2 regions of the Cupriavidus oxalaticus genome follow, and region 1 is predicted to be linked to the other one. Evidence: riboswitches for the same ligand, from Rfam matches in the RefSeq annotation. Region 1 holds a riboswitch; the other holds the start of a gene.

Region 1 (5,853 bases):
GCCGCGCCGGCCGCGGTGAGCGAGTACTTCCCCATCGGGCAGGACGCCATCGATACCTTTGCCGAGCTGACGCATGACCGGCAGTGGATCTACGTGGACCCCGAGCGCGCCGCGGCGGATTCGCCCTACGGCTGCACGGTCGCGCACGCCTTCCTGATCCTGTCGATGGTGTCGGCGGCGTTCGGGCAGTGCTTTGCCTTCCCGGGCCGCAAGCTGGCGCTGAACTATGGCTTCGACCGGCTGCGCTTCACCGGCCCGGTGCCGGCCGGCGCGCGCGTGCGCGGCGCGTTCACGCTGCAGCAGCTCGACGATGTCCGCCCCGGCGAAGTGCGCTGCCACTGGAAGGTCGAGATGCAGGTCGAAGGCAGCGAGCGGCCGGCCATGGTGGCGACCTGGCTGGTGCTGATGCGCTTCTGAACTTACCCAATATCCATCCCAAGCAGGACGAGACTCCCATGAGCATCAAAGGCAAGGCATATATCGTCGGGGCTTACGAGCACCCGACCCGCAAGGCCCCGGACAAGTCGGTGGCGCAGCTGCATGCGGAATCCGCACGCGGCGCGCTGGCCGATGCCGGCCTGTCACTGTCGGACGTGGACGGCTATTTCTGCGCCGGCGATGCGCCGGGGCTGGGCGCCACCAACATGGTCGATTATCTGGGCCTGAAGGTGCGCCATGTGGACTCCACCGACACCGGCGGCTCCGCTTACCTGGTGCATGTCTCGCATGCCGCGCAGGCCATTGCCGCCGGCAAGTGCAACGTGGCGCTGATCACGCTGGCGGGCCGGCCGCGCTCGGAAGGCTCGACCGGCACGCAGGCGCGCAACTGGGGCGCCAACCTGCCGGACGCGCCGTTCGAGGCGCCGTTCAATCCCGTCACCGTCAACCTGTACGCGATGGTGGCGATGCGCCATATGTACGAGTACGGCACCACGCCCGAGCAGCTGGCATGGGTCAAGGTGGCTGCATCGCACCACGCGCAGCACAACCCGCACGCAATGCTGCGCAACGTGGTCACGGTGGAAGAGGTGCTGAACTCGCCGTTGATCGCCGACCCGCTGCACAAGCTCGACTGCTGCGTGGTGTCCGACGGCGGCGGCGCGCTGATCGTGGCGCGGCCCGAGATCGCGGCCACGCTCAAGCGTCCGAAGGTGAAGATCCTGGGCGCCGGCGAATACGTCAAGGGCCAGCTCGGCGGCGAGGTCGACCTGAGCTGGTCGGGCGCGAAGTTCTCCGGCGCGGCCGCGTTCGCGGAAGCGGGCGTGACCCCGGCCGACATCAAGTACGCCTCGATCTACGACAGCTTCACCATCACCGTGCTGATGCAGCTGGAAGACCTGGGCTTCTGCAAGAAGGGCGAGGGCGGCAAGTTCGTCGCCGACGGCAACCTGATCTCGGGCGTCGGCAAGCTGCCGTTCAATACCGATGGCGGCGGCCTGTGCAACAACCACCCGGCCAACCGCGGCGGCATCACCAAGGTGATCGAGGCCGTGCGCCAGCTGCGCGGCGAGGCGCACCCGGCGGTGCAGGTCAAGAACTGCGACCTGGCGCTGGCGCAAGGCACCGGCGGCTACCTGGGCTCGCGCCACGGCAGCGCCACCCTGATCCTCGAGCGCGAATGATGAACGATCGCCGGAGCAACTGACATGACGACCCCGTACACTCCCATGGCCTACAAGGCCCCGGACGAACAGCCCGACAACATCGAATTCTGGCAGGCCGCGCGCGAAGGCCGGCTGCTGGTCAAGCACTGCCAGTCATGCGGCAAGACGCACTGGTATCCGCGCACGCTGTGCCCGTTCTGCATGGGCGATACGGTCTGGAAGACCGCCAGCGGCCGCGGCACCATCTACTCGTACAGCGTCACGCGCAAGGCCGGTCCGCAGGCGTATTGCATTGCCTATGTGACGCTGGACGAGGGCGTGACCATGATGACCCATATCGTCGATTGCGATCTCGATGCGGTGCGCATCGGGCAGAAGGTGAAGGTCAAGTTCGCGCCCAGCGTGGATGGGGCGCCGGTGCCGGTGTTTGCGCCGGCTTGAAGCTGAGGCCAGGCGACGTGCGCAACGCGCGTCGCTGGTTTGCTCCCCTCTCCCGCATGCGGGAGAGGGGCAGGGGGTGAGGGCAGGCGCTCGCAATCGCGACGCGCTTCACTCCGTTGACGCTCGGCCCTCACCCCCACCCCTCTCCCACTTCGCGGGAGAGGGGAGCGTCCGCAAGGGGCGGTAGTTTGGGTTTGAAATCCCGCTGCCGTCACGGCTGAATCTGCTGTCAGCCGCTCAGGCCTTCCCTAACACCATCCCACCCGGCACGGCCATCTTCTGCGCTTCCAGCGCCTGCGCCACCACCCCGGCCACCATATCCGCCGTCACCGCGGACAACGTCCAGCCCAGGTGCCCGTGCCCGGTGTTGTAGAAGATGCAGCGCGCCCGCCCGCGGCCCACGCGCGGCAGCATATCTGGCAGCATCGGCCGCAGCCCCGCCCACGGCACCACGCTGCGCGTGCTGACGCCCGGAAAGCACTGCTGCACCCATTCCACCAGCGGCCGGATGCGGTCGGCGCGGATGTCGCGGTTGAAGCCGTTGAACTCCGCGGTGCCGGCCACGCGGAAGCGGTCATCGCCCAGGCGGCTGGTGACCAGCTTGGTTTCATCGTCGAGCAGGCTGACGGTCGGCGCCGCTGCCTGGCTCGCGGCGTCGTTCAAATTGACCGTGATCGAATAGCCCTTGACCGGATAGATGTTGACGCGGTCGCCCAGCCCGGCGGCCAGCGCGCGGCTGGCGGTGCCGGCGCAGATCACCGCGCCGTCGAAGGTCGAGGTGGCGCTGTCCGCGCCTTGCTGCACGGTCACGCTGGCGCTGCGGCCATCGGTGGTGACCTTGCGCACGTCCTCGCCGTAGCGGCAGCGCACGCCCATGCGCTCGATGGCGGCGGCCAGTCCGCTGGTGAACTTGTGGATATCGCCGGTCGAATCGCTTTCGGTGAAATAGCCGCCGTAGTAGGTGCCGGCCAGCGTCGGCTCGATTGCGCGCATTTCCGCCGGCGTCACCGCGCGGCGTTCCAGCCCGCCCTGCGCCAGCAGGGCCGAGACGCGGCCCGCGTGCTCGAAGCCCGCCTTGTCGCGGTAGATATGCAGGATGCCTTCAGGCTTGTGGTCGAAGTCGATGCCTTCCTGCGCCGCCCACGCGAACAGGTGCTCGCGCGCCGCGATGGCCAGGCGCGCCGTTTCGATGGTGTTGCGGCGGTAGTGCGGGATCGAGGCGATGAACTCGGCGAACCAGCTCAGCTTGTGCCAGCTCGGCCGCGGGTTGACCAGCAGCGGGGCGTCGCTGCGCAGCATCCACTTCAGGCCCTTGACGATGGTGGACCAGTGCGTCCAGACCTCGGCGTTGGAGGCGGACAGCTGCCCGCCGTTGGCGAACGAGGTTTCCATCGCGGCGTAGCGATGGCGCTCGAACAGGGTGACGGAGAAGCCGCGCCGGGCGAGCGCGTAGGCCGTGGTGACACCGGTGATGCCACCGCCGATGACGGCGATTGTCTTCATGATCTGGCAGTCCAGAAACGTCGGGGTGGGAGCCCGCACGCGACATGCGTGGCGGACGCCCCCTCTGTTCCTGACCTGAGAGATTCACGACAGTCGCCGGTGGTACCGGGGGTACCGGGGGTACCGGAGGCGGGGCCGCTTGCTCCTTCGGTATGCCGGCTGACGATGGCGGCATTCTTCAGAGTGCTGTGACGCGTGATACCGGTCCTTTTGCCTGAGAGTTTCCGGGGCGGTTGCTCCTTCGGCGCTGTCCGCGGCGGCTGCCGCCGGATCAGTCTCTCCCAGCATCACGTTGGCGCGAACGCCAATCCGGGCAAATCTAGAGACAAAGGCCGCATGTGGATATGCGGGTAAACGTGAATGGAGCCAGGCGTGTTCGCATGGATGGGTCGAGTCGCTTCCGTACCGGCGCGGCGCTATGTCGCACTGCGTCAAACCGGCCCGCCCCCTAGAATGTCAGCACTCGCTACGCGGAGGAAGTGCGCCGTAACACGAGCCGGATACGGCGCACCGGCCGGCGAGGCAAAAGAACAGAAAGGTATTCCAGTGAGAAGAAATCGGATCGCGCTGGCCGCCTCGGCCGCGCTGATGGGCCCCGGCATCGCCGGCGCGCAGCCGGATGAACCCGTCAGCGCGCCGCAGCCCTTGCAGGAAGTCGTGGTCTCGGCGAAGACCGAGCGCGGCGAAACGCCGGCCACGCCGCCCAATACGCCATCGCCCGCCTACGGCATCAGCGCCGCGCGCATGGCGGACTTCAACGTGGTCAACACCGAAGACGCGCTCAAGTACGCGCCCAACCTCGCCGTGCGCAAGCGCTTCATCGGCGATATGAACTCGATCATCTCGGTGCGCAGCACCAGCTCGCGCCAGTCGGCGCGCGGGCTGGTCTATGCCGACGGCCTGCTGCTGTCCAACCTGCTGGGCTCCGATTTCTCCTTCCCCCCGCGCTGGTCGCTGGTCAACGCCGCCGAGATCGAGCGCGTCGACGTGCTGTATGGCCCCTATTCGGCGCTGTACCCGGGCAACTCGCTGGGCGCGACCGTGCTGATCAGCACGCGCACGCCGGAGAAGTTCGAAGGCGATGCCAGCGTGCAGCTGTTCACGCAGCGCTTCAACCTGTACGGCACGCACGACAATTTCAACGGCGTGCATGCCAACGCCTACGTGGGCGACCGCGTCGGGCCGTTCTCGTGGCTGGTCAGCGTCGACCGGCAGGACAGCAAGAGCCAGCCGCTGAGCTTTTACACCGCGGCGCGTTCGACAAGGCCCGCCAATGCGACGGATGTCGCTGTATCCGGTGCCTATTTCGATCAGGACCAGACGGGTCGCGATCGGGTGGTAATGGGTGTCAATAGCGAGGGCGTTACGCACACAGTCCAAGATCAATTCAAGGTCAAATTGGGCTATGACATCACGAACACCCTGCAGGCACAGTTCACGGCCGCCTACTGGCAGCAGGACCGTTCCAACAGCACCGGCAGCTACCTGCGCGATGCCAATGGCAACGTGGTGTCGAACGGCCCGGTCAATATCGGCGGCTATCAATACGTGATTCCGGCCAACGCCTTTGCCCCGAGCAACGGCGAAGACGCGCGCTGGCTCTACGGCCTGTCGCTGCGCACGCGCAACGAGACCGGCTGGAACTTCTCCGGCGTGGCATCGCTGTTCGATGTCAGCAAGGACATCAGCCGCACCGCCAGCACCGCGGGCAATGGCCCGGGCACGGTGACCTATGGCGACGGTACCGGCTGGCGCACGCTTGACCTGAAGGCCGACTACCGCCCGCAGCAGCTCAAGGGCGGCCACTGGGTCACCCTCGGCTACCACTACGACAACTACCGGCTCAGCAACACCACCTACAACACCTCAGACTGGCAGGCCGCCACCATCTCCGCGTTCAACAACGCCTTTGCCGGCAAGACCGAGACGCAGGCGCTGTACGCGCAGGACGCGTGGTACTTCGCCGAGGACTGGAAGCTGATCCCGGGCGTGCGCTGGGAACACTGGCGCGCCTATGATGGCAGCCGCAGCCAGCCGGGCGTGGATGTCGCCTACCCGGTGCGCAGCGAGTCCAACTGGTCGCCCAAGCTGGCGCTGGAAAAGGCCATCGGGCAGGACTGGCTGGGCCGGCTCTCGCTGGGCCAGGCCTACCGCTACCCGACCGTCGCCGAGCTGTTCCAGGGCCGCATCACCGGCACCTCGCTGATCAACAACGATCCCAACCTGAAGCCGGAACGCTCGTTCTCGAAGGACCTGACCTTCGAACGCACGGTCGACCGGTCGTACTTCCGCGTGTCGGTGTATG
Region 2 (5,853 bases), on a different replicon from region 1:
CGTCCAGCGAGACGCCGACGCGGGTGGCGCTGACGTGGCGCAAGTTGATGCCGCGCGCGGTGGCGGCGGCGTGGATGGCTTCGGTGTTGAAGCCGGTTTCCAGCGTCAGCGTATCGAAGAAGGTGGCGTTGGCGCGGGCGAAGCCGAGCTGTTCCAGGCCGGCGGCCAGCGTCGCGGCCAGGCGATGCACGCGCTGCGCGATGCGCTTCAGGCCCTGCGGGCCGTGGTACACGGCGTACATCGATGCCATCACGGCCAGCAGCACCTGTGCGGTACAGATGTTGGAGGTGGCCTTTTCGCGGCGGATATGCTGCTCGCGCGTCTGCAACGCCAGGCGATACGCCTTGTTGCCCTGCGCGTCGACGGTCACGCCCACCAGGCGGCCGGGCATCGAGCGCTTGAACGCATCCTTCACCGCCATGTAGCCGGCATGCGGGCCGCCAAAGCCCAGCGGCACGCCGAAGCGCTGCGAGTTGCCCACGGCCACGTCGGCACCCCATTCGCCCGGCGCGGTGACCAGCGTCAGCGCCAGCAGGTCGGCGGCAGCCACCACCAGGCCGCCGGCGGCGTGCACGGCGGCAGCGATGGCGCGGTAGTCATTGACATCGCCATTCACGCCCGGGTACTGCAGCAGCACGCCGAAGGCGCCGGCCGCGGCAGCGTCGGCGGCGGGGCCGACCTTCACTTCGATGCCCATCGGCAGCGCGCGTGTGCGTACCACTTCCAGCGTCTGCGGCAGCACGTCGTCGGCGACGAAGAAGGTGTTCGAGTCGTGCTTGTTCACGCGCTGCAGCAGCGTCATCGCTTCGGCCGCGGCGGTGCCTTCGTCCAGCATCGACGCATTGGCGATATCCAGGCCGGTCAGGTCGGTGACCATCTGCTGGAAGTTCAGCATCGCTTCCAGGCGGCCTTGCGAGATTTCCGGCTGGTAGGGCGTGTACGCCGTGTACCAGGCCGGGTTCTCGAAGATATTGCGCAGGATGACCGCGGGCGTGACGGTGTTGTAGTAGCCCTGGCCGATGAAGCTCTTCAGCACGCGGTTCTTGCGGGCCAGCCCGCGCAGCTTCGCCAGCGCGGCTTCCTCGCTCAGCGGCTCGGTGAACTCGCCCATCGGCATGCCGTCGCGGCGGCGGATGGCGGCGGGGATCACGGCATCGATCAGCGCGGCCCGGCTGTCGTAGCCGAGCACCTTCAGCATGTGCTGCTGTTCGGGGGTATCGGGGCCGATATGGCGGGCGGCGAAGGCGTCGCGCGCCTCCAGTTCGGCCAGCGTGGGCCGGTTACCTTGGGCGGCGGTCATGGGAAGCGGGGCGTTCATGGGCAAGAACCTCGTGGGGAGCGCCGCGGCAGGTGGTCAGCCGTGCCGCAGCGCTGCAAATTCGCTTGTCGTTCCCGCGCATACCCAAAGGGCACGTGGGCGGGAACGACGAAATATCAGGCGCCGACGCTGGCCTTGTACGCGTCGGCCGACATCAGGCCGTTGACGTCGTCGCTGTTGGCCGGCTTGAGCTTGAACAGCCACGCGTCGAATGCGTCGGCATTGACGCTTTCCGGCGCGGCCGTGGCGGCCTCGTTGACGGCAATCACTTCGCCGGCCACCGGGGCGTAGATGTCGGAAGCGGCCTTCACCGATTCGACCACTGCCAGCGCGTCGCCGGCACCGACCGACTTGCCCACCTCGGGCAGTTCCAGGAAGACGATGTCGCCCAGCGCGTCCTGTGCGTGGTCGGTGATGCCGATGGTGAGCGTGCCGTCGGTTTCGACGCGCACCCACTCATGCGACTCGGTGTATTTGAGGTCGGCGGGGAAATTCATGAAGGTTCTCCGGATTCAGATCTGTTTCTTGTTGGGTGATGCCTGCCCGGCAACGCTGCCGGCAGGCGAGGGCGACCGTTGGGTGAGCGGGTGCTTCCCTTAGCTCACGAGTGCCTTGCCATTACGCACAAACGGCAGTTTAACCACAGTCGCGTTGAGTTTGCGGTCGCGAATCTCCACCTGCACGGTGTCGCCGACGTTCACGCCTTTCGGCAGGCGCGCGAACGCGATCGATTGCGACAGCGAGGGGCTGAAGGTGCCGCTGGTGATTTCGCCGTCACCGGCAGGCGTGATGACTTTCTGATGGGCACGCAGTACGCCGCCCTTGTCCCGCAGGATCAGGCCGAGGAACTGCTGCTGTTGCCCGTTGGCGGCCAGCGCCGTCTTGCCGGTGAAGTCGCGCTCGCTCTGCAGGTCGACGGTCCAGGCCAGGCCCGCGTCCAGCGGCGAGGTGTTGATGTCCATGTCCTGGCCATACAGGTTCATGCCGGCTTCCAGGCGCAGCGTGTCGCGCGCACCCAGGCCAGCCGGGCGCACGCCCGCGGCGTTCAGCTTTTCCCACAGGCCGGCGACGCTGGCCGCCGGCACGACCAGCTCGAAACCGTCTTCGCCGGTGTAGCCGGTGCGCGCGACCATGACCTCGCCGAGCGCGGAGTCCTGGACCACGGCAGCGTTGAAGGGCTTGAGCGCGTCGGAAGGCTGGGTCGACGGGAAGGTGCTCCACACCTTGGCGCGGGCGTTGGGCCCCTGCACCGCGACGATCGCCAGCGGCTGCACGCCCTCGGGCGCCACGTCTTCACGGCGCGGCGTGATGGTCACGCCGCTCCCGGTGGCCTCGTTGCGGGCGCGGATCCAGTCGATATCGCCGACCGCGGTGCCGGCGTTGACCACCAGGCGGAAACGGTCCTCGGCAAAGAAGTAGACGATCAGGTCGTCGATGACGCCGCCTTTTTCGTCGAGCATGCAGGAATAGAGTGCCTTGCCCGGCGTCTGCAGCTTGTCGACGTTGTTGGCCAGCAGGCCGCGCAGGAAGGTACGGGTATTGGCGCCGCTGAGGTCGACCACGCACATGTGCGACACGTCGAACATGCCGGCGTCGGTGCGCACGGCATTGTGCTCTTCGATCTGGGAGCCGTAGTTGACCGGCATATCCCAGCCGCCGAAGTCGACCATGCGGGCGCCGAGGGCGCGGTGGATGGCATTGAGGGGCGTGGCCTGGAGCGTCATGGAATCCTCGGGGGCAATGTCGGGTTGCGAAAACAAAAAAGGGCCATCCGCCGCAACGATCGCTATGCCCAAATGGCCAAGCGATCCGCTGCGGCGGATGACCCCTCTGTCCTCGATACCTGAGAGATTACGAGGCGGATCCGGTGGACCGGATCCGATCAACATCTGCCTCGCGCGCCCCTTCGGTGGGCACGCTCGCCACGCATGGCGGGTGCCGCTCTCCAGAGTTCGGCATGCATCGTGTGCATGTTGCATGCCGATCCGAACGGTCCGTGGTGCCTGAGAGTTTTCGGGTGATACCCCTTCGGCGGCGCAGTTGTGCGCGCTCTCCCGGTCGGATGCGCGCAATGTACGGGAGGCCCCGGCCTTTGTCAAACCAGGCCGGACGGCCGCCCGGCGGCTGTACCCGTTCCTGCGCCCCGCCGCCAGGGGTGGATCGCAGCGTCCTTATTTACGCTTGTCGTCGGTCACGACGTTACCGATCACGCCGCCCACGGCCGCGCCACCCAGCGTACCCAGTGCGCTGCCCTCGGTCAGGATGGCGCCGCCCACGGCACCCGCACCCGCGCCGATGGCGGTATTGCGTTGCTTCGGGGTCATGTCCGCGCAACCGGCGAATGCCGCGACCGTCGCGCCGATCAGGGCCACCTTGGTCAATCTCTGCAGGGTTTTCATTGTTGGCTCCGAGTGATGGATATTGCATGTCCGAGACACGCCTGGACATGATGGTTAGAACCTGGCGCAGGTTCATTGGCTCCGGGCTTTACGAAGTGTTACGCCAGTGACACAAGGAGGGGCGACGATGCGGCAGGTGCTGACTGACCGGTCGCGGCCAGCGTGTTAACATCGACAGCTTTGCCGCCGGGCGCGTGTGCTGCCTGCCCCTGGCGCGCGCCTCGCCGCCCCATCTCCCGACCGCCCTTCGCATGAGCCATGGCCTGAATTCCGCCCAATCCGAAGCCGTCCGCTACCTGGACGGCCCCTGCCTGGTGCTGGCCGGGGCGGGCTCCGGCAAGACCCGCGTGATCACGCAGAAGATCGCGCACCTGATCGAGGACAAGGGCTTCGAGCCGCGCCATATCGCCGCCGTGACCTTCACCAACAAGGCGGCCAAGGAGATGCAGGAGCGCATCGGCAAGCTGATGGAAGGCAAGACCACGCGCGAAGGCAAGCGCATCCCGCTCAGGCAGCTGACGGTCTGCACCTTCCATTCGCTGGGCGTGCAGATCCTGCGCATGGAGGCGGAGCACGTGGGCCTCAAGCCGCAGTTCTCGATCATGGACTCGGACGACTGCTTCGGCCTGATCCAGGAGCAGCTCGGCACCACCGACAAGAAGCTGATCCGCGGCGTGCAGAGCACGATCTCGCTGTGGAAGAACGGCATGGTCGACCCCGAGGCCGCGATCGCGCAGGCCGCGGTTTCCGGGAATGCCGACGAGCACCAGGCCGCGCTGGTCTACCGCAACTACGTCGCCACGCTGAACGCCTACCAGGCGGTGGATTTCGACGACCTGATCCGCCTGCCCGCGGAGCTGTTCGCGCGCAATGAGGCGGTGCAGCTCAAGTGGCAGAACCGGCTGCGCTACTTCCTGGTCGACGAATACCAGGACACCAACGCCTGCCAGTACCAGCTGCTCAAGCTGCTGGCGGGCGGCTCGCACCTGCGCGCGCCGGCCTTTACCGCGGTGGGTGATGACGACCAGGCCATCTACGGCTGGCGCGGCGCCACCCTGGACAACCTGCGCGGGCTGCAGACCGACTTCCCCGACCTCAAGGTGATCAAGCTGGAGCAGAACTACCGCTCCACCGTGCGCATCCTGGAAGCGGCCAACGCGGTCATTGCCAACAATCCCAAGCTCTTCGACAAGAAGCTGTGGAGCGAGCACGGCATGGGCGATCCCATCGCCATCCACCCGATGAACGACGAGGAGCACGAGGCCGAGTCGGTGGTGTTCCGCCTGTCGGCGCACAAGTTCGAGCGCCGCGCGCAGTTCCGCGACTACGCCATCCTGTACCGCGGCAACCACCAGGCGCGGCTGTTCGAGCAGATCCTGCGGCGCGAGCGCATTCCCTATGTGCTGTCGGGCGGCCAGAGCTTCTTCGACAAGGCCGAGATCAAGGACATCTGCGCCTACCTGCGCCTGATCGCCAATCCCGACGACGATCCCGCCTTTATCCGCGCGATCACCACGCCGCGCCGCGGCGTCGGCAACACCACGCTCGAAGTGCTGGGCACGTTCGCCGGGCAGGCCAAGGTGTCGTTGTTCGAGGCGGCGATGATGGGCGGCATCGAGGGCAAGCTGCAGCCGCGCCAGCTGGAGCCGCTGCGGGTGTTCTGCGAATCGATGGTGCGGCTGGCCGACCGCGCGGCCAAAGATCCGGCCACCGAAGTGCTCGACGACCTGATGGCCGGCATCCACTACGAGGCCTACCTGTACGACAGCTTCGACGAGCGCCAGGCGCAGTCGCGCTGGACCAATACGCTGGAGTTCCTCGAATGGCTCAAGCGCAAGGGCACCAAGCCGGAAGCGGCCGAGGGCGAGGAAGCCACCGGCTACGACAACGCCGACGGCTTCGGCAGCGAAGGCAAGAACCTGCTCGAACTGACGCAGACCGTGGCGCTGATGAGCATGCTCGAAGGGCGCGAGGAAGATCCCGACGCCGTGCGGCTGTCCACGCTGCACGCCTCCAAGGGGCTGGAATATCCGCACGTGTTCCTGGTCGGCGTGGAAGAGGGCATCCTGCCCCACTGCCGCGAAGACGACGACATGACCGACGAGAAGATCGAGGAAGAGCGCCGGCTGATGTACG

The links. A riboswitch is a leader RNA that binds a small molecule or an ion and turns the genes downstream of it on or off. The one in region 1 is predicted to bind glycine.
Region 2: it holds a riboswitch for glycine, as region 1 does, so the genes downstream of both, gcvT (glycine cleavage system aminomethyltransferase GcvT) here and JTE92_RS01980 (D-amino acid dehydrogenase) in region 1, are expected to answer to the same signal.

The regions. Positions count from the first base shown of each region.
Region 1 is NZ_CP069811.1:440,482-446,334, forward strand. It holds gene JTE92_RS01965 (MaoC family dehydratase) at 1-417, shown strand, start outside; gene JTE92_RS01970 (thiolase family protein) at 456-1,622, shown strand; gene JTE92_RS01975 (Zn-ribbon domain-containing OB-fold protein) at 1,647-2,045, shown strand; gene JTE92_RS01980 (D-amino acid dehydrogenase) at 2,283-3,548, opposite strand; glycine riboswitch at 3,603-3,740, opposite strand; glycine riboswitch at 3,741-3,842, opposite strand; gene JTE92_RS01985 (TonB-dependent receptor) at 4,095-5,853, shown strand, end outside.
Region 2 is NZ_CP069812.1:3,693,863-3,699,715, reverse strand. It holds gene gcvP (aminomethyl-transferring glycine dehydrogenase) at 1-1,318, opposite strand, end outside; gene gcvH (glycine cleavage system protein GcvH) at 1,435-1,815, opposite strand; gene gcvT (glycine cleavage system aminomethyltransferase GcvT) at 1,915-3,042, opposite strand; glycine riboswitch at 3,139-3,277, opposite strand; glycine riboswitch at 3,299-3,385, opposite strand; gene JTE92_RS29580 (YMGG-like glycine zipper-containing protein) at 3,490-3,717, opposite strand; gene JTE92_RS29575 (UvrD-helicase domain-containing protein) at 3,969-5,853, shown strand, end outside.